Regions from separate parts of the Metabacillus sp. cB07 genome, predicted to be linked through region 1. Evidence: riboswitches for the same ligand, from Rfam matches in the RefSeq annotation. Region 1 holds a riboswitch; each other region holds the start of a gene.
What was found. A riboswitch is a leader RNA that binds a small molecule or an ion and turns the genes downstream of it on or off. The one in region 1 is predicted to bind S-adenosylmethionine.
Positions count from the first base shown of each region.

Region 1 (5,442 bases):
GATGTTGAAAAAGCGGTGATCGCGTCCATTCAGGCTGTCATCGGCGGAACGGATCCTGAAAAAGCAGCTGCAGAAGCCCAAAAAATTGTTGAGCAGAACTTAAGCAAGTAAACCGGAGAAGAGGGGGAAAGCCCCTCTTCTTCTCATCATGAAAGGAGGCCTTTTCATTGCTGAAACATAACAAATCACTGCTGTTCTTTCTGGCACCCGGCATTCTTGTGTACAGCATCTTTTTTATCTACCCGACACTGAGCGCCTTCTTTTACTCATTTACAAACTGGGACGGCATATCCCCGGATTTTGATTTCGTCGGAGTGACCAATTATATCAATCTCGCGACAAATGATTCTATTTTTGCAAAAGCACTTGGAAACAACGTGAAATTCATGCTGTTTGTCGTTGTTTTTCAAACGCTGTTTTCCCTTGTCTTTGCCCTTTTCCTGATTAAAAACACAAGAACCAATGTTTTTTTCAGGGCACTGTTCTTTTTTCCTACGATTCTATCCTCTGTTTCAGTCGCCTTTATCTGGTCGTTTATTTACGATCCAAACCTTGGGCTCCTTAAAACCATTCTTACAGGGCTGCAGCTTGATTTCCTGGCACAGAACTGGCTGGGTGATGAGAAAATCGCCATTTTTTCAATTGCTGTCGTGCAAGTATGGTTTCATACAGGACAGATGATTATTATCTTTGTTGCCGGTCTTCAGAGCATTCCTGCCGATCTTTACGAGGTGGCCAAAATTGAAGGGGCAAGCAGATGGCAGACGTTCAAAAAAGTCACATGGCCGCTTGTTGCTCCCGCAGCAACCATCGTTGTCGCGTACACAACGATACAATCATTTAAAGCGTTCGATCTGATCTTTGCCATGACGCGCGGAGGTCCGAACTATTCAACGGAGATTATCGCAACCCTGATTTACACAACGGCATTCAGGAGCTTTAAATTTGGCTATGCATCAGCAGAATCCGTTATTTTTATGGCCGTCATTGCCTTGATTACGTTTGTGCAGTTTAAGGCACTGCGCGCAAACAGGGTCGACTACTGAGGAAAGGGTGACGAACGTTGAAAGGAACAAAGTACGGACTTATATTGATCTATGCAGCCATAATCATCATTCCAATCTTCGCCATCTTTTTAACAACGTTTAAAACGATTGCTGAAATGTATGAAAATGTGCTCGGACTGCCTGAACGGTTTTCGGTTTCAAACTACATATCTATTTTTAAGGACCAGTCGATGGGCCTGTATTTTCAGAACAGCTCGGTTGTCACGCTTGTATCCGTCTTTCTGACGCTGTTTTTTGCAAGTCTGATCGCTTATGCCATCACGCGGATCGGCGGTGTTTTCAGCGCTGCTGTGTTCGGTTTTTTCACACTTGGCATGATGATTCCTGCGCAGGTGAACATGATTCCGCTCTATCAGCTGATTTTTCAGCTGAAGCTGACGAACAGTCTTGTGGGACTGATGATCGTCAACATTGCGGCTACCTTGCCTGTTGCTGTTTTCATTCTCACCGGATTCATGAAAACTCTGCCGAAATCGTTGTTTGAAGCAGGATCCATTGACGGCGCCGGGAACTGGCTGATGTACTGCAAAATTGCCCTGCCGCTCTCGCTTCCATCGCTGTCTGCAACAGCCATTTTTCTGTTTGTGATGCACTGGAACGACCTGCTGTACCCTTTGCTTTTCATCACGAAAGATGAATATAAGACCTTGCCGCTTGCTCTGCTTGAATTTCAGGGGGAGTACATGACGAACTATCCGATGCTGTTCACCGGCGTGATGATTGCCTCTGCGCCGCTTATTATTGCCTACATCTTCCTTCAGAAATATTTTATTGCGGGAATGACAGCAGGCTCGGTGAAGGGCTGAGTTTTTTGCCCCAAACCCTTGCATTTATGAAAAAAGTGAGGTAAGGTAATAAAAACATTTAAAAAATTCATACTATTTATTCTTATCCAGAGAGGTGGAGGGTTCTGGCCCTGCGAAACCTCAGCAACCGGAAAAGATCAGGCAGATGCCTGTTCGAACCAAGGTGCTAATTCCAGCAAGCTTGAATGCTTGGGAGATAAGAGGAAGCCAGTTTTGCCGAACCAGCGTCTTCTTCTTATATGAGGAAGGCGCTTTTTATTTTTCCAAAGCATATAAAAAAGCCCGGTCCAGGGCGTGTAAAAGAAGAAATGACAAACAGGATGGTGTTTAATCATGTCGGAACGCATTGAAACAACTTTGGCGCAAATCGGGAATCGCAGTGAAAACATAACGGGAACGGTAAACCCGCCCGTCTACTTTTCAACAGCCTACAGACATAATGGAATCGGGGAATCAACAGGGTTTGATTACATCAGGACAGGAAATCCGACGAGAACGATTTTAGAAAAAGCAATCGCAGATCTTGAGCACGGCGATCAGGGATATGCATTCAGTTCGGGAATGGCAGCCATTCAGACGCTGATGGCCCTGTTTAAAAGCGGGGATGAACTGATTGTCTCTTCCGATTTGTACGGCGGAACATACCGTTTGTTTGAACGGGAATGGCGCAAATACGGCCTTGTTTTCCATTATGCGGATTTTAAAGACGGGGACTGTACAAAGCAGCTGATAAATGACCGCACAAAGGCGATTTTTCTGGAGACTCCGACAAATCCTTTGATGCAGGAAACAGAGGTCAGCGATATAGCCGAAATGGCACGGGAACACAAGCTGCTGCTGATTGTTGATAATACGTTCTACACGCCGATTCTGCAGACGCCGATTTTAGACGGAGCCGATATTGTCATTCACAGTGCTACCAAATATTTGGGCGGACATAACGATGTACTTGCAGGTCTTGTCGTCGCAAAAGGCAAAGAGCTTTGCGAAGAGCTTGCCCAGCACCATAATGCAATCGGCGGCGTGCTCTCCCCATTTGATTCATGGCTTTTGATCCGCGGGATGAAGACACTTGCTTTAAGGATGAATCAGCATGAAAAAAATGCAGGACAGGTTGCAACATTTTTGGAGAACCAATCCGAAGTAACGGATGTTTTATACCCGGGAAAAGGCGGAATGCTTTCGTTCAGACTGCAAAAAGAAGAGTGGGTCAATCCATTTTTAAAAGCACTGAAGACGATAACCTTTGCTGAGAGCCTCGGAGGCGTTGAGAGCTTTATCACATATCCGGCCACACAGACACATATGGATATTCCAGAAGAGATCAGAGCTGCAAACGGCGTATGCAACCGCCTCCTGCGCTTTTCAGTCGGCATTGAACACGCGGGTGATCTGGAGCAGGACCTGCTGCAGGCATTTGAATGTATGAAGGAGGCAGATAAAGTTGAGCAGCGGTAAGTGGACATTTGAGACGAAACTGCTTCACAACAGTCATAAGGCGCAGAAAGATACAGGGGCGGTCAGCGTTCCCATTCATCATTCATCAACGTTTCACCAGTTTGATTTTGACGATTACGGCAAATTCGACTACGGCCGTTCAGGCAATCCGACGCGGGAAACACTTGAACAGGCCATTACTGAACTTGAAGGCGGAACTAGAGGTTTTGCTTTTGCATCCGGGATGGCAGCAATCTCCACCTGTTTTCTGCTTCTTTCAAAAGGAGACCATGTCCTGATTACAGAGGATGTTTACGGGGGAACATACCGGATCATTACAGACGTTCTCAGCAGATTCGGCATCGAGTACAGCTTTGTTGACATGACCGATCTGCATGAAGTGGCTTCTCATATCAGGCCGAATACGAAAGTCATTTACGTTGAAACGCCGTCCAATCCTCTTTTGAAAATTACCGACATCCGGGGGATTACAAAGCTTGCAAAAGCAAACGGATGCCTGACGTTTTTAGATAATACGTTCCTTACACCAGCTTTGCAGCGGCCGATTGAACTCGGCGTGGACATCGTCCTTCACAGCGCCACCAAATTCCTTGCCGGACACAGCGACGTCCTTGCAGGCCTTGCCGTTGTAAAGGGAGAGGAGCTTGCAGCGAGAGTACAGAAACTGCAGAACGCATTCGGAGCCGTCCTCGGCGTCCAGGACTGCTGGCTCGTTCTCCGTGGCATGAAAACATTGAACGTAAGGCTGCAGCAGTCCAGTGAGTCTGCTCGAAAACTCGCAGACTATTTATCCCGCCATAAAGCCGTCCGGAACGTGTACTACCCTGGACTCACGTTTCATCCCGGGCACTCGATCCAGCGGTATCAGGCAGATGGTCCTGGAGCTGTCCTGTCTTTCACACTGGCAGACGAGGATGCCGTCCGCACGCTCGTTAAAAATGTGGAGCTGCCGGTATTTGCGGTAAGCCTTGGAGCGGTCGAATCCATTCTGTCCTATCCGGCCAGAATGTCCCACGCCGCCATGCCAAAAGAAGAACGGGAGCGCCGCGGAATTACAGACGGACTATTGCGCATAAGCGTCGGGCTGGAAAATGCGGATGACCTGATCAAAGATTTTGAGCAGGCGCTTGCAAAACTGCCGGCGAGTGCAGTGGAGAATAAATTAAGAGCTTAAATCTAGCGGAATTAAAAAATACAAGACTCTTAACTTGATGTTAGGAGTCTTTATCAAGTAATGGAGGAAATGCAGATGTACAGCTATGTTTCACACTTGGAGTGCCCAAAGTGCGGTGCCGAGTATTCAGTTAAGGACGTGCAGCAGCTTTGCACATGCGGATCTCCGCTTTTGGTGCGCTACCATTTAGATCAAGTGAAGAGCACGTTAACAAAAGAAGAAATCGGCAGCAGGGAAAACAGTTTGTGGAGATACCACGAGCTGCTGCCTGTTGAGGATCCAAAGCATGTGGTTTCAATGGGCGAGGGCATGACCCCTCTTTTGAAAATGGACAGGCTTGGGGCAGAATATGGCCTAACACAGCTGCTTATGAAGGATGAAGGGCTGATACCGACCGGCTCTTTTAAGGCCAGGGGAGCGGCTGTCGGAATTTCAAAAGCAAAGGAGCTTGGCGTAAGGACCTTTGCGATGCCGACAAACGGAAATGCAGGTGCAGCCTGGTCGCTTTATGCTGCCAGAGCGGGGATGGAGCCATATGTCATCATGCCACTTGATGCTCCGCTCATCACCCGGAAAGAAACCGCCATTTCAGGGGCGAATCTCCATTTAATTGACGGACTGATCAGCGATGCGGGAAAAGTTGTGGCGGAGCTTGTGAAAGATCAAGGATTCTATGATGCTTCTACTCTGAAGGAACCTTACCGCATTGAAGGGAAAAAGACGATGGGATATGAAATCGCCGAACAGCTCGGCTGGGAGGTGCCTGATGTCATTCTTTATCCGACAGGAGGAGGAGTGGGCATTATCGGAATCTACAAAGCGCTCCGGGAGCTGCAGGAGCTCGGCTGGATAAGCAAGGAGAGGATGCCTCGCCTTGTTGCCGTTCAGGCTGAGGGATGTGCGCCGATTGTAAAAGCTTTTGAAGAAGGAAAAGCTG
Region 1 covers NZ_CP069296.1:1,066,612-1,072,053, forward strand. The annotation lists gene JOJ89_RS05345 (ABC transporter substrate-binding protein) at 1-111, shown strand, start outside; gene JOJ89_RS05350 (carbohydrate ABC transporter permease) at 171-1,046, shown strand; gene JOJ89_RS05355 (carbohydrate ABC transporter permease) at 1,064-1,873, shown strand; SAM riboswitch class I at 1,953-2,076, shown strand; gene JOJ89_RS05360 (methionine biosynthesis PLP-dependent protein) at 2,207-3,331, shown strand; gene metC (cystathionine beta-lyase) at 3,318-4,505, shown strand; gene JOJ89_RS05370 (threonine synthase) at 4,575-5,442, shown strand, end outside.

Region 2 (5,442 bases), 750 kb from region 1:
TTCTGCAAGGAAAGAAGGAGAACTGGTCGATGTGCTCGGCCCGCTTGGAAACGGATTTGATCCGGAAAGCCTGGATCAGGGAGATACAGCGCTTCTTGTCGGAGGCGGCATCGGAGTCCCTCCTTTATACGAGCTTTCAAGGCGTCTGCTTGCAAAGGGTGTTAACGTCCGCCACGTACTCGGTTTCCAGTCTGCGAATCAGGTTTTCTATGAAAGTGAGTTTAAGAAACTCGGAGAAACCTATATTGCGACGGCAGATGGTTCATACGGGACGAAAGGGTTCGTCACAGACTGCATCAAAGAGCGCAGCATCGATTTTGACGCTCTTTTCGCATGCGGTCCGACCCCCATGCTTGCAAACCTCCAAAATCTTTTTCCTGACAAGCCTGTTTTTCTCTCTCTTGAAGAAAGAATGGGCTGCGGAATCGGTGCATGCTTTGCATGTGTGTGCCATACAGCAGATGACCCGAATGGCACATCTTATAAAAAAGTGTGCACCGACGGGCCGGTATTTAAAGCAGGAGAGGTTGTGCTGTCATGCTGAATGTTGAACTTCCGGGACTTTCACTCAAAAATCCGATTATGCCGGCATCAGGCTGCTTTGGATTCGGTAAAGAATTCGCCGGCCTTTATGACCTGAACAAACTTGGAGCCATCATGATCAAAGCAGCAACAGCCGAACCGCGGTTTGGAAATCCTACGCCGAGGGTGGCTGAAACAGAAGCGGGCATGCTCAATGCAATTGGCCTGCAAAACCCGGGACAAAATGGAATCCTTGAAAATGAGCTTCCCTGGCTTGAGTCATTCGATGTGCCGGTTCTTGCAAATGTGGCGGGCTCAGCAGAGGAAGATTATGTCGAAGTTGCAAGAGAAATCAGCAAGGCGAAAAATGTCCACGCGCTTGAACTGAACATTTCCTGTCCGAATGTTAAAACCGGAGGAATTGCATTCGGTACAAACCCTGAGATGGCAGCTTCCCTTACGCGCGCAGTAAAAGCTGTGTCAGAGGTGCCTGTTTATGTCAAGCTGTCACCGAACGTCAGCAATATCACTGAAATTGCCAAAGCCATCGAAGCGGCTGGAGCAGATGGATTAACGATGATCAACACGCTAATCGGAATGAGGCTGGATTTGAAAACAGGAAAGCCGGTTCTTGCAAACCGCACAGGCGGCTTATCCGGCCCAGCGATCAAACCGGTAGCCATCCGCATGATTCATGAAGTCAGCCAGGCTGTATCTATTCCGATTATCGGCATGGGCGGTGTTCAGACAGCAGAGGACGTTCTTGAATTCATGTACGCTGGAGCAAGCGCCGTAGCCGTAGGAACAGCCAACTTTGTGAATCCGTTTGTCTGCCCTGAAATCATTGAAGAACTGCCTCATGTACTTAAAAAGTACGGGTTTGACCACATTACAGAATGCATCGGAAGGAGCTATAAGCATGAACGAGAGACCGCTGATTATCGCGCTTGATTTTAAGGATGCTTCGGAAACAGGAGAATTCCTAAAAAAGATGTCCGGACAGAAGCTGTATGTAAAAGTAGGCATGGAGCTCTTTTACCGGGAAGGTCCTGCAATCATAGATCAGCTGAAATCAGACGGACATGAGATTTTCCTTGATCTTAAGCTCCATGATATTCCGGAAACAGTGAAAAAAGCGATGAGGGGTCTTGCCGGACTCGGAGTCAATCTTGTCAATGTGCATGCTGCCGGCGGCAGTGCCATGATGGAATCTGCAATGGAAGGTCTTGAGGCCGGAACACCTGCAGGGTCCAAGCGTCCCGCCTGCATTGCTGTCACTCAGCTGACAAGCACATCGCAAGAGATGCTGAAGAACGAATTGCTGATCAGCAAAAGCCTTGATGATACGGTGCTAAGCTACGCTAAGCTTGCGGCGAAAAGCGGCCTTGACGGTATTGTCTGCTCTTCTCTGGAGGTGCCCCGCATCTACAGCGAGCTTCCAGCCTCGTTTATGACCGTAACACCCGGCATACGCATGAGCGGAGATGCAGTAAATGACCAGGTCAGGGTGGCAACTCCTGAAAAAGCGAGAGAGCTTGGGTCAACCGGAATTGTGGTCGGACGGAGCATCACCAAAGCACCGGATCCGCTTGCCGCCTATACTGAAATGAAAAACGCCTGGGAGGGACTGCCTGTATGAACCATCAAATTGCCGAACAACTGCTGACAATCGAAGCTGTATTCCTTAGCCCGAATGATCCGTTTACCTGGTCAAGCGGGCTCAAATCACCGATCTACTGTGATAACCGCCTCACGCTTTCTTATCCGGAAGTAAGAAAAAACATTGCAGAAGGTCTGTCCGCTCTGATCAGAGAGCATTATCCCCAAGCTGAAATGATAGCAGGCACGGCTACTGCAGGAATTCCTCATGCTGCATGGGTAAGTGATCTTCTGAATCTGCCGATGTCCTATGTGAGAAGCAAGCCAAAGGGTCACGGAAAGGGCAATCAGATTGAAGGAAAGATCCGGGAAGGACAGAAAGTGGTAGTAGTGGAGGATTTGATTTCAACCGGAGGAAGCGTCATCACGGCCGTTAAAGCTCTGAGAGAAGCCGGATGCGAAGTGATCGGCGCTGTATCCATTTTCACATATGAACTGCAAAAAGGGACAGAGATGCTTGAGGAAGAAGGCATTCATTCCGTATCACTGACGGACTATTCATCTCTGATTGAAACAGCTCTGAAAAAAGGCTCCATTCAAAAAGAAGACTTAGCCAAGCTGAAGAAATGGCGTGAAAATCCCTCTTCAGAAGAATGGCTGAACGTATAAAGAGAAAAGGCATCAGGAAGAGCTGATGCCTTTTTTATTTCCATATCAGCATGCTGCCGGAAAAAGCCAGTGTGCTGATCAGCAAAAAGCCAATTCTGAATCCTTTTTTCTGCCAGGGTGCAGGCAGCCATTTCCCGCTGAGTTTAAATCCCGCAAAACCGATCACCCCGAAACACTTCATCACTCCTCGTTCCTCTTTCATTTTTTCAAAAATGGCTGGGTCATCAATCTCCATTGCCGCATAAGCTAATGAAAATCCGCCTAAAGCATAAAAAAAGACAGCTGCACTTAATAAATGAAAAATAACTCCCACCTCCCGGACGAACTTTAGTACACCTTATTCAAACCCTGTTAATCTAGCACTTTTTTATAATTAGTTCTAAAAAAAGAGATGTTTTTTAATTCCGATAGAAAAACTATGATTGACATAGTCTTCAATTGTGATAAAATTTAGAAAAATATAATAAACTTATCCAGAGAGGCGGAGGGAACTGGCCCGGTGAAGCCCGGCAACCTGCATGCGTGCAAGGTGCTACATCCAGCAAAATGAAACCCATTTTGGAAGATAAGGTTGATGCCTGAACAGTCTTTCAAACCGGAAGGCTTTTTTTAATGGGTAAGAAACGGGGGACCACTGTGGGTACTGATCAACAACTTGACGCGGTCATCGACAGGCTTAAGGAAATGCTGAACACAATGAGCTATGGTTCTGTGACATTGATCGTTCAGGACGGAAAAGTGATTCAGCTTGAGAAAAATGAAAAAATCAGAATGAAATGAGGATGCTGACCGGACAAACCGGAGGCGTTTTGACAAAAGCGGGCTCCTGTCCTGATGGTAAAAGCTTTTTGTGCGGGACCTGAAAAGTGAGGAGAAGATCAGCATGCTGACATACAAAACATGGCATGAGCAAGAACAGACTTTTGAAACAGACGACGGGTACAGCGGCGCATTGAATGTGCTGAAGTGGGCTTACGGCCATTACGGCGAAGAGATTGTCTATGCCTGCAGCTTTGGCATTGAGGGCATGGTTCTCATTGACCTGATTTCAAAAGTAAAACCGGATGCGTCGATTGTGTTTCTTGATACAGATGTTCATTTCAAGGAAACATATGAAACCATTGAACGTGTAAAAGAAAAGTATCCCAAGCTCCGAATCACGATGAAAAAACCTGCCCTTACCCTTGCAGAACAAGCTGAACAGCATGGAGATAAGCTGTGGGAAACAAATCCGAATCAATGCTGTGCAATCAGAAAGCTTCAGCCGCTGAATGAAACACTCTCTCAGTCAGAAGCGTGGATTTCAGGGCTTCGGAGAGAGCAGTCTGAAACAAGGAAACATGTGCAATTTATCAATAAAGACGACAAGTTTCAGTCGGTAAAAGTCTGTCCTCTCATTCACTGGACGTGGAAAGATGTCTGGCGCTATGTTCATAAAAATGACCTCCCTTATAATCCGCTCCATGATCAGGGATATCCTAGCATCGGCTGTTTCCACTGCACGCAGCCTGCGTTCAGTGCAGATGATCTGCGCTCAGGCAGATGGAGCGGCCAGGGCAAAACAGAATGCGGCCTGCATGGATAAGGAGGGATTGCCGTGCTTGAACTGGGTGCGCTTGCCATCAGTCTCTTTTTCGCCATGAATATTGGAGCGAGCGGGGCCGCTGCTTCCATGGGAGTAGCTTACGGTTCCGGTGCAGTTCCGAAAGCCCGGCATGCCCTATTTATATGCGCCATCGGTGTTTTTGCAGGCGCGTATCTTGGCGGGGGAGAGGTTGTTAAGACAATAAGTGCCGGAATTATTCCGCAGGATATCATTGATGTGAAAGTTGTTCTGATCATTATTTTGTCTGCGACAAGCTCGCTGTTTCTTGCAAACCTGCTGGGAATCCCGCTTTCAACAAGCGAGGTGACGGTTGGAGCCGTTGTGGGAGTGGGAATTGCCTATCAGATCCTATTTATTAAATCACTGATGATTATCATGATGTTCTGGGTGATTGTTCCTGTCGCAGCTTTCGGAATTGCCTGGCTGTTCGGCAAAGGGCTTTATAAAGTGCAGCATAAACCGTTCTTTAAAGACCGTCCGCTCCTTACAGGCATCCTGATACTGGCCGGATTTTTCGAGGCTTTCTCAGCTGGAATGAACAATGTGGCAAACGCAGTGGGGCCGCTTGTCGGGGCCGGCCTGATTTCGGTGCCGGACGGGACCCTGCTCGGAGGAGCATTTGTTGCTCTTGGAGCGATTTTTCTCGGCAAAAAAGTGCTTGAAACAAACGGTAAGAAAATTACCCGGTATTCAAAGCCTGAAGGCATTCTGATTTCCGGTACAGGAGCAGGACTTGTGATTGCCAGTTCCATTTTCGGACTTCCCGTCCCTCTGACTCAGGTGACCTCATCAGCTATTATCGGACTTGGAATGGCGAAAAGCGGAAGCGAGATTCTTCAAAAGCACATTGTGAAGAAAATCATCCGAATCTGGATTGTTTCACCGCTGTTTTCACTTGCCATATCGTATATGCTTGTCAAACTGTTTTTGGAAAAGGATATGTACTCCCTTATCGTTCTTCTGAGTGTCATGCTGGCAACCCTAGGTGCACTGAGCCTGATGAAGGCGATAAAGGATGAAAAGCGTGCCGTGCATGAAGAAGGCGG
Region 2 covers NZ_CP069296.1:1,811,794-1,817,235, forward strand. The annotation lists gene JOJ89_RS09070 (dihydroorotate dehydrogenase electron transfer subunit) at 1-544, shown strand, start outside; gene JOJ89_RS09075 (dihydroorotate dehydrogenase) at 538-1,473, shown strand; gene pyrF (orotidine-5'-phosphate decarboxylase) at 1,442-2,161, shown strand; gene pyrE (orotate phosphoribosyltransferase) at 2,158-2,790, shown strand; gene JOJ89_RS09090 (hypothetical protein) at 2,825-3,103, opposite strand; SAM riboswitch class I at 3,257-3,362, shown strand; gene JOJ89_RS09095 (YezD family protein) at 3,427-3,570, shown strand; gene JOJ89_RS09100 (phosphoadenylyl-sulfate reductase) at 3,674-4,375, shown strand; gene JOJ89_RS09105 (sulfate permease) at 4,430-5,442, shown strand, end outside.
Region 2: another riboswitch for S-adenosylmethionine. It lies ahead of JOJ89_RS09095 (YezD family protein); the one in region 1 lies ahead of JOJ89_RS05360 (methionine biosynthesis PLP-dependent protein).

Region 3 (5,442 bases), 430 kb from region 1:
TTGTTTTATATCACTTGGCTAAAGAATTTGAGCCGGGAAGAAAATATCCGGAAAAAGAGATCAATGACATCATAAAAAAATACCACGAAGATTTTGCGACGATCAGGCGGGAATTTATAGTGAATCATATGATGTACCGCGAGAACAGCATCTATGAACTGAACCCTAAAGAGCTTTGGGCGAAGATTGAATAGGGGGCATTGTATGCTGACATTTGTACCGGTGCAGGACAAGCATCTCCTTGATGCAGAACTCTGTATCATGAACTCAAATCCTGCGTATAACTTAATTTCTGAAGACAGGGAAATGCTTAATAAGCAGGACATAGCAGAAGACAGGGAAGAAGGGAAAGCAGTCAGTGCCAAACGATTTTTAATCATGGACGGCGATTTTCCTGCAGGCATATTCGAATATTGCCCGCTTAATCCGAGTGATAAAAAACCATGGATTGGCTTGTTTATTCTTCACCGTTCTTATCATGGAAAAGGGTATGCCGCTGCAGCATATGAGACAGCAGAAAAGCTGCTTCTGGATGAAGGGTTCTCTGAAATGAGGCTTGGAGTCCTGACCGAAAATGAGCGGGGGAGGAAGTTTTGGATCAAGATGGGGTATTCTGCTTTTAAAGAGGGAGTGCACAAAGGCAAGCCCATCATCCACTTCACAAAACAAATCAAGTAGAGCCGGATGGCTCTACTTTTTGGCTTGTTGGAAGAGGTTTTTTATTTCCAGCAGGTAGTCTCCGGATAAAACGCCTTCCTCTGTGATAATGCCGGTTATTAGTTCATGAGGCGTTACATCAAATGCGGGATTAAATACCTGCACTCCTTCAGGTGCAACGCGGCAGCCCGCTATGTGAGTGATTTCTGCAGCATCACGCTCTTCTATTGGAATGTCTGCTCCGCTGCCTGTTGCAGGATCAAAGGTCGAAAGAGGTGCAGCTACATAGAACGGAATCTGGAAAGCATGTGCAAGAAGGGCAAGGCCGTAGGTGCCGATTTTATTGGCTGTATCTCCATTTGCAGCAATCCGGTCAGCACCGACAATGATGGCTGAGATCTGTTTTGTGCGGATCGTATGCGCAGCCATACTGTCTGTAATCAGCGTTACATCAACGCCTGCCTCCATAAGCTCCCATGCTGTCAGCCTTGATCCCTGCAGCACAGGACGTGTTTCACAGGCGTATACACGCAAAGGGATGCCTTTTTCTTTTGCCAGGTAAAAAGGCGAGAGAGCCGTTCCGTATCTTGCTGTGGCAATAGAGCCTGCATTGCATATGGTCATAACAGCGTCGCCTTCATTAAAAAGAGGCAGAGCATGCTCGCCGATTTTCCTGCACGTTTCTTCATCTTCAACCTGTATTTGTATCGCTTCATGCAGCAGAACTGTTTTTGCTTCTTCTGCAGATATGGCATGCTGCACACTGTTTTTCAAGCGGCTGAGAGCCCAGAAAAGGTTGACGGCAGTCGGCCTTGAACTGGCAAGATAATCATGATCGCGGGAAAGCCATTTTTGAAATTTCGAAATATCATCTGTTTCATAGTTTTTTGCCGCGAGCGCGAGCCCGAAAGCAGCTGCAATGCCGATTGCAGGGGCTCCGCGCACTTTAAGGGTTTTAATGGCATCCCACACATCCTCAACCGTTTCGAGGTGAAGATATTCCGTCGCAGCAGGCAGTTTCTGCTGATCAAGAAGGCGGATATAGGATTCTTTCCATTCGACAGAACGGGGTATGATCGATTGCTGGTATGTCATGGTGAATGCTCCTTATCTGACAGGTACTTGTTTGAAATAGTCTGCAATTTGTGCAGGTGTTTTGATGCTGCTGCGGTGCTTGACAAGTTTCTTTCCGAGTTCGAGCGCGCGGATTTTAGCTTCAATCTTTCTGTCATGCGGCTCTATTAAATCAAGGTCTGCAACGTGCGCCAGCCCTATGGTCCTTCTGATGATTTCCACACCTGCAAAGCCAACCGCATCTTCAAATGTTTTTTCCAGGATGAAGGAAAGATAGCCGTCGATTCCTGTGTAAACTTCAAGGCCGTCTTTCTCCCATGCTTTAGAAAACTCCTCGGCAAATACAGTCCACGCCGTTTCAATATGATCCAGGAGGACCTGCTGTTTTGCTTCCTCGCGTGAAATGGCATTCATTAATAAATTTGCCGTGAAATGCCCGTAGTCAAAACCAATTGGACCATAGTAAGCAAATTCCGGATCGATGACTTTTGTCGTTTCATCATCTGCAAAAATACTGCCCGTATGAAGATCTCCGTGAACAAGAGTCTCGGCTTCTGTTAAAAATTTATGCTTCAGCTTGGCAACTTCAAGCTTCAGTTCCGTGTCGTTCCAAATGGCTTCTGCTGCAGGTCTCAGTTCATCTTCAAAACTGTTTGATTCCACATCAAAAAAGGGATCTGTAAAAACGAAATCTTCCGTTATTTTACAGAGCTCAGGGTTTGAAAACTGCTTTACCAGATGCTTTTTTGTCTGCGGATTTAAAGCGAAATCCGAGCTGTAGAAAAGGGTTTTTCCGAGAAATTCACCAATGTGGCGCCCAAGAAGTGGGAATTCTTTGCCTCCGATCAAACCGGCGCGTGCAATCTGAAGATGGGATAGGTCCTCCATGGCTGTAATGGCAAGTGTTTCATCTGAGTAATAAATCTTCGGCACGTATTCTCCTGCCGTTTCAGACTGCTTGAGCATGGCGCTGCTTTCAATTCTTGCGCGGTCAAGCGTAAGCGGCCAGCTCTCGCCAATAACCTTTGCATATGGAAGAGCCTGTTTAATGATCAGGCCTTTATTTGTTTGATCGGTAATGCGGAAAACGAGATTTAAGTTGCCGTCTCCTATTTCCGTGCAGGAAAGCACGCTTTTTTCCTCAAATAATCCGAGCCTGAGGGCAAGTGTGACGGCAGCGCTTTCTGTTAATGGTTCATAAGATTGATAGTTTGACATGGAATTCTTCCTCCGGTTTCATATGGACTTTTACTGCCAGCAGCAAGAACATGTCGTCTGAGAAAGAGACTATGTACATGTAAAAAAGCCTCTTTCACAGGGAAAGAGGCTTGAAGGCGCAGGCTTCGCACCTCTTATCTGCCAGAAAGATGTCTTTCTGCTGGAATTAGCACCGTGCCTTGTGGAAGAAGTCTTCCGGCGCAAAAAGCTGCGCCCCATTTCGCAATGGTATTACGGTCGGTTGCTGGGCATCATAGGGCCAAATCCCTCCGCCTGCTCTTGATAAGAGATTATATTAGGTTTTGTTTTCAAATAATTCACAATTGATCACTTGTTCTGAATGTTAACAGGTTTTAAAGAAAAATGTCAATGCTTTTTTTTAGAAAGTTACAAATAAAAATGCGGAAGTCTGTCTTCAAAAACGGGAATTTGCTTTCGGATTTCTTTTACCTTTTCCAGGTCGATTTCTGCTGTAAGAACGGCTTCCTCTGTCCCTGCTTCAGCAAGAATTTCTCCCCATGGATCAATGATCATGGAATGGCCGGCAAATACATTTTTCGGATCAGCACCGGACCTGTTGCACGCCACAACATAGCACTGATTTTCAATCGCGCGGCTGATCAGCATGGTTTTCCAGTGATGAAGTCTCGGAAGCGGCCACTCTGCGACAACGAACAGGATCTCAGCTCCATTAACGGTATGAGCGCGGATCCATTCTGGAAAACGAATGTCATAGCAAATGACTCCGGCACTTTGAATTCCTTCAAGCTTAAAAAGCCCTTTTTCTGTGCCGCCATTTAGATATAAGTGTTCATCCATCAGTTTGAAAAGGTGCAATTTGCTGTATTCGTGCAAGAGTTCACCCTGTCTGTCAAACACGTACATGGTGTTCGTTACCCCTGCCTCTGTCCTTTTAGCCACAGACCCTGCTATGATATTAACCGAGCAGTTTTTTGAAAGTCCGCTCATCAGAGAGGGGGTGCGTTTTCCTTCATCATCTGCGAGCACATCAAGACGTGTCAGGTCATATCCGGTCGTCCATAACTCCGGCAGTACAATCACATCAGGTTTGTCGCTAAGCATGATGGATTTCATCTTTTCTTCCACTGCTGCAATGTTTTCGTCCGGTTTTCCGAAAGCAATGTCTGTCTGAAGGCAGGCGATTTTAAGTTTCATATGCGTCATCTCCGCTAAAAAATATTTTCCTTTACAAGCTGACTATAACAATATATGATTTTTCACTAGAATTTCAAGAATTTTCATAAGAAGGTGCAAAGATGAAAAAGTTCGAGCAATCAGCGCTATTAAATAATCTTCCAAAACAATTTTTTGCAGGTCTCGTTGCAAAAGTTAACACAAGTATTGAGGCCGGACATGATGTCATTAATCTTGGCCAGGGGAATCCGGATCAGCCGACGCCGCCTCATATTGTAAAAGCCCTGCAGGAAGCAGCAGGCAAACCGGACTATCACAAATATTCCCCGTTCAGAGGACAGCGTTTTTTGAAAACGGCGATAACAGAATTTTATCAAAGGGAATATGGCGTTACACTGGATCCTGACACAGAAGTGGCGATTCTATTTGGGGGAAAGGCAGGTCTTGTCGAAATTCCGCAGTGTCTCCTTAATCCCGGTGAGACGGTTCTTGTTCCCGACCCGGGCTATCCCGATTATTGGTCAGGCGTAGAGCTTGCGAGGGCCCGTATGGAATATATGCCTCTTTTGAAGGAAAATGAGTTTTTGCCTGACTATTCCAAGCTCTCTGAAAAAGCGAAGGCGGATGCTAAGCTCATGTTTTTAAACTATCCGAACAACCCTACAGGGGCAGTTGCAAGCCGGAGCTTTTTCGATGACACGGTTGCGTTTGCTGAAGAAAATGACATTTGCGTCGTGCATGATTTTGCCTATGGAGCAATTGGCTTTGACGGCAAAAAGCCGGTCAGCTTTCTTGAATCCGAGGGAGCAAAAGAGACTGGAATTGAAATTTATACGCTGTCTAAGACGTATAATATGGCAGGGTGGAGGATCGGGTTTGCAGTCGGCAATAAAAGCGTCATAGAGTCGATTAATCTTTTCCAGGATCACATGTTTGTCAGTGTGTTCAGCGGAATACAGGAAGCAGCAGCTGCTGCTCTTCTTGCCCCGCAGGATTGCGTCAGCGAGCTTGTCGCACGCTATGAAAGCAGGCGTGCGGCGTTTATAGACGCACTGAACGGCACCGGCTGGAAAGTGGAGGCTCCTCCGGGATCATTCTTTGCTTGGCTGCCTGTACCCGGGGGATTCACATCGGAATCATTCGCTGACTATCTGCTGGAACACGCTCATGTTTGCGTGGCGCCGGGCATTGGATTCGGGACGTTCGGTGAGGGGTATGTCCGTGCGGGACTTTTAACCTCTGAAGAGAGATTGAGAGAAGCAGCTGAAAGAATAAAATCTTTAAATCTCTTTTCACAGTCAGTTGACAGCTGAGGGAAAAGCTGTCATAATCCAAATT
Region 3 covers NZ_CP069296.1:1,497,208-1,502,649, forward strand. The annotation lists gene JOJ89_RS07475 (DUF2087 domain-containing protein) at 1-194, shown strand, start outside; gene JOJ89_RS07480 (GNAT family N-acetyltransferase) at 205-678, shown strand; gene mtnA (S-methyl-5-thioribose-1-phosphate isomerase) at 691-1,752, opposite strand; gene mtnK (S-methyl-5-thioribose kinase) at 1,765-2,949, opposite strand; SAM riboswitch class I at 3,081-3,238, opposite strand; gene JOJ89_RS07495 (carbon-nitrogen family hydrolase) at 3,337-4,125, opposite strand; gene JOJ89_RS07500 (pyridoxal phosphate-dependent aminotransferase) at 4,227-5,417, shown strand.
Region 3: another riboswitch for S-adenosylmethionine. It lies ahead of mtnK (S-methyl-5-thioribose kinase); the one in region 1 lies ahead of JOJ89_RS05360 (methionine biosynthesis PLP-dependent protein).

Region 4 (5,442 bases), 2.0 Mb from region 1:
CAGAACAAATCCGTCAAAAAAGTCAAAACCGGACTTTTTTGACGGATTCTTATCTGCCTATCGGATCTGACCAAGGCGCTTGCGCTTTTGTTCTTAGACTGTAGGTCCGCCAAGCGTTTCAATATCAGCTGAAACGTTCTTGAACTTTTTGAAGTTTTGTTTGAATTGTCCAGCAAGCTCCTGCGCCTTAGCGTTATAGGCTTCCGTGCTGTCCCATGTCTTCACCGGCTGGAGCACTTCATCAGGCACGCCCGGTACATGAATTGGAATTTGCAGGCCGAAGTTTGCATCGGTTACTGTCTCAACGCTGTCAAGCTCTCCTTCAAGGGCAGACTGTACCATTGCACGCGTATATTTAAGCTTCATACGCTGCCCTGTACCGTACTCACCGCCGGTCCATCCCGTGTTTACAAGGAACACATTGGCACCGTGCTCATCGATTTTGCGTCCGAGCATTTCCGCATAAACGGTAGCCGGAAGCGGAAGGAATGGCGAGCCAAAGCATGTTGAGAACGTAGCCTGCGGTGATGTAATGCCGCGCTCTGTTCCGGCAAGCTTGCTTGTATAGCCGCTAAGGAAATGGTACATTGCCTGTTCTTTCGTCAGTTTGCTGATTGGCGGCAGAACTCCGAATGCATCAGCTGTCAAAAAGACGATTGTATGAGGATGTCCGGCAATGCTCGGCATCACAATATTGTCCATTGCTTCAAGCGGGTAAGCTGCTCTTGTATTTTCAGTGAAGAATGTATCATCATAATCGGCCGCTCTTGTATCGTCATCTAGGACCACATTTTCCAAAACAGATCCAAATCGGATCGCATCAAAGATTTGCGGTTCTTTTTCTCTTGTGAGGTTGATGCACTTGGCATAACAGCCTCCCTCGATATTAAAAACACCCGCATTTGACCAGCCGTGCTCGTCATCGCCGATCAGTTTTCGTTTCGGGTCAGCAGAAAGCGTTGTCTTTCCTGTTCCTGAAAGTCCGAAGAAAAGGGCGACATCTCCCTCCTGGCCAACGTTAGCCGAGCAGTGCATCGGCAGAATGCCGCTCTCAGGCAGAAGGTAGTTCATAACAGAAAAAATCGATTTCTTCATTTCGCCTGCATATTCCGTACCGCCAATTAAAATCGTTCTTTTTTCAAAAGAGACAATAATGAATGTTTCGGAATTTGTTCCGTCAACAGCAGGGTCTGCTTTGAAATTCGGTGCAGAAACGATTGTAAATGGATTTGTATGCTGAACAAGCTCATCTGGACTTCCTGGCTGGATAAAAAGCTGCTGGGCAAACAAGTTGTGCCATGCAAACTCGTTTACAACCTGAATCGGAAGCCGGTATTTCGTATCAGCGCCTGCAAATCCTTTAAAAACAAATAGTTCATTGCGGTCTTTTAAGTATGAGAGAACTTTTAAGTACAGCTTTTCAAATGCCGCTTCAGAAAATGGCTGGTTCACAGATCCCCATTCAATTTTGTCTTCTGTGGATTTTTCGTTTACAATGAATTTATCCTTAGGTGAACGGCCTGTATATGTGCCTGTAGTCGCACGTACGGCTCCCGTTGATGTTAAAACGCCTTCTTTTCGCTCCAGAACCTTCTCAACAAGAACTGGAACCGATAAGTTATGAAATGCATTTTCCCCATTAAGTAATACTTCAAGCTCGTTTGTGATTTCGATTGAATTCATCCCATACCCATCCTTTACCTATATTTCGGATTTTTATCTATAGTTTCATCCTGCTCTTGTTAATTAGTATAACACATTAAAATAAATAGTCTATACTATTTAACTTATTCTACGTGCAAAATTACAAAATGGAACAAATTAAGCTTTGTTTTCCATGAAAATGATACATATATAATAGAAGTGTTTCGTACGCATCTTTTGGTGGAAAAGAAGAAGAGAGAGTAAAAAAAAGGAACATAAAAACCTTGTCATTTTTTGTTGACACCTGCATGAAAAGTGCGCTATCATATGACCTTGAACGGATTCTCTTATCCCGAGCTGGTGGAGGGACAGGCCCTGTGAAACCCAGCAACCTGCTTTACCGGAAAAATTCATTTCAGATCAGAATGCCCTGAGTGAATTTGAAAAGCAAAGGTGCTAACCTGATGCAAGGCGAAAGCCCTTGATCGATAAGAGCGAAAGGCTGCGAATTCAGTAAATAACCTTTCCTCGCGGGAAAGGATTTTTTATTTTTAATGATATTTTGCCTGAATGTACTCGTGGATTCTCCTAAAACATGCCAACTGAAATATTTTGCCGAATGGTCAAAATATGAAAGGGAATGAGTTCCGTATCATCTACCTTTTGAGGAGGAAAACTTTAATGACTAAACAACGTCGTCTGTTTACTTCAGAGTCAGTAACTGAAGGTCATCCTGATAAAATCTGCGACCAGATCTCTGATTCGATTCTCGATGCAATTCTTGAAAAAGATGCAAATGCCCGTGTAGCCTGCGAAACATCTGTAACAACAGGTCTTGTGCTTGTTGCCGGTGAAATCACAACTTCTACTTATGTAGACATTCCTAAAATTGTCCGTGAAACAGTTAAGGAAATTGGCTACACTCGTGCAAAATACGGTTTCGATGCTGAAACTTGTGCAGTACTTACTTCCATCGACGAGCAATCAGCTGACATCGCCATGGGTGTTGACCAGGCGCTTGAAGCCCGCGAAGGAAAAATGACTGACGAGCAAATCGATGCAATTGGTGCAGGTGACCAGGGTCTTATGTTCGGATATGCGAACAATGAAACGAAAGAGCTTATGCCTCTTCCAATTTCACTGGCTCACAAGCTTTCCCGCCGCCTGACTGAAGTGCGTAAAGAAGACATTCTTCCTTACCTTCGTCCGGATGGAAAAACTCAGGTAACGGTTGAATACGATGAAAATGACAAGCCTGTGCGCATTGACACAATTGTCATTTCAACTCAGCATCATCCTGAGATCTCACTTGAGCAAATTCAGCGCAATGTAAAAGAGCATGTCATTAACCCGGTTGTTCCGAAGGAATTAATTGATGAAGATACAAAGTATTTCATCAATCCGACTGGACGCTTTGTTATCGGCGGACCTCAAGGCGATGCTGGTCTGACTGGCCGCAAAATCATCGTTGACACTTATGGAGGCTACGCTCGCCACGGAGGCGGCGCATTCTCAGGCAAGGATCCTACAAAAGTTGACCGCTCAGCAGCATATGCAGCGCGCTACGTTGCCAAAAACATTGTAGCTGCAGGCCTTGCTGACAAGTGTGAAGTTCAGCTTGCTTACGCCATCGGTGTTGCACAGCCGGTTTCTATTGCAATTGACACATTTGAAACAGGTAAAGTAAAAGAAGATGTGCTGGTAGACGTTGTCCGCGAGAACTTCGACCTTCGTCCAGCAGGCATCATCAACATGCTGAACCTTCGCCGTCCAATTTACAAACAAACGGCTGCTTACGGTCACTTCGGCCGCAACGATCTTGACCTTCCATGGGAAAGAACGGACAAAGCTGAAGTGCTTAAAGAGCAAGCGTTAAACCGATAAAATCGATAAAAGATGGAATCTGCCTTTTGGCCGGTTTCATCTTTTTTTGTTTTGTGGAAAGAAAGTGTCTTATTGATTTTTAAAAGGCGGGAAATTGTGCCCTTCAGTCGGTGAAGAAGAAGCAGAAGGTCACAAAAACGGATGGGTTGTGCCCTTCAGTCGGTGAAGAAGAAGCTGAAGGTCACAAAAGCGGATGGATTGTGCCCTTCAGTCGGTGAAGAAGAAGCAGAAGGTCACAAAAGCGGATGGATAGTGCCCTTCAGTCGGTGGAGAAGGTGCTGAAGGTCACAAAAGCGGATGGATAGTGCCCTTCAGTCGGTGGAGAAGGTGCTGAAGGTCACAAAAGCGGATGGATTGTGCCCTTCACCTAGTGAAGAAGGAGCTGAAAGTAACAAAAGCGGATGGATTGTGCCCTTCACATAGTGAAGAAGAAGCTGAAGGTCACAAAAGCGGATGGATCGTGCCCTTCAGTCGGTGAAGAAGAAGCTGAAGGTCACAAAAGCGGATGGATCGTGCCCTTCAGTCGGTGAAGAAGAAGCTGAAGGTCACAAAAGCGGATGGGTTGTGCCCTTCAGTCGGTGGAGAGGAAGCTGAAGGTCACAAAAACGGATGGGTTGTGCCCTTCAGTCGGAGGAGCAGCATTTGAAGGGCACTAAACGGAACAACTCGTGCCAGCCAGATGGTGAAGAAGCTCCTGAAGGCTTTCCGTCAATTAAAAAAGTCCGTCTTTTTGTAAAATTATGCAACTTTCCGGCAGATTCTGTCGTTTCACAGACAGACAAGAAGCTGGAGGGAAAAAAATGTGCGGTTTTGCAGGTGTTGTTGATTACAGTCAATCAAAGAAAACGGAGTACAGAGAGCTTATAAAAAATGCGGGCAGGATGATACGGCACAGGGGTCCGGATGACAGCGGAATGTTTGAGGATGAGCACGTGATTTTTGCATTCAGAAGGCTGAGCATCATTGATGCAAAGGGAGGTCATCAGCCCATGCCCTATCAAAACGGCCGCTACCACATTGTGTTTAATGGAGAGATCTATAATTACGTGGAGCTTAGAAAACACTTGCTTTCAAAAGGAGCTTCATTAAAAACGGAAACAGATACAGAAGTGATTGTCGCGCTGTATCACTTATACGGAGCGGAAGTCGTTGATTATTTGAGGGGGATGTTTTCCTTTTTAATTTGGGACAGGTTAAACATGCACCTTTTTGGAGCAAGAGATCATTTTGGAATTAAACCGCTCTATTATATTGAAGACGGACATACGGTCCTTTTTGCTTCAGAGATGAAAAGTATAAAAGAACACAGTTCAGACCCTGTAATTGACGGCCAATCACTGCAGCATTATCTTTCATTTCAGTATGTTCCAGATCCCCGCACCATACAGGAGCATATTCAAAAGGTGCCGCCCGGATCTGTCTTTTCAAAGACTATTGGACAGCCCCTTCAGATTGAACGCTACTGGAAGCCGATGCTTGAACCAAAACGGCAGGCTGATGAGAAAAAAATGATCAGGAACATTCAGGAGGCGCTCATCGACTCTGTGAACCTTCATATGAGAAGTGATGTTCCGGTTGGTTCTTTTTTGTCGGGAGGGGTGGATTCCAGTATTATTGCTTCCATCGCACGCAAGTATCATCCCGGGCTGAAAACATTTTCTGTCGGCTTCAGGCAGTCCGGCTACAGTGAAATCGACGTGGCAAAAGAAACGGCAGCTGCCATTGGCGTAGAGAACGTTTCCTATTATGTGGACCATGAGGAATTTATGAGAGAGCTTCCGAAAATTATCTGGCATATGGATGATCCGGTTGCAGATCCTGCTTCTATTCCGCTCTATTTTGTTGCAAGAGAAGCCAGAAAGCAGGTAACCGTTGTTCTCTCGGGTGAGGGGGCAGATGAACTCTTTGCCGGAT
Region 4 covers NZ_CP069296.1:3,215,281-3,220,722, reverse strand. The annotation lists gene pckA (phosphoenolpyruvate carboxykinase (ATP)) at 94-1,683, opposite strand; SAM riboswitch class I at 1,989-2,139, shown strand; gene metK (methionine adenosyltransferase) at 2,326-3,528, shown strand; gene asnB (asparagine synthase (glutamine-hydrolyzing)) at 4,329-5,442, shown strand, end outside.
Region 4: another riboswitch for S-adenosylmethionine. It lies ahead of metK (methionine adenosyltransferase); the one in region 1 lies ahead of JOJ89_RS05360 (methionine biosynthesis PLP-dependent protein).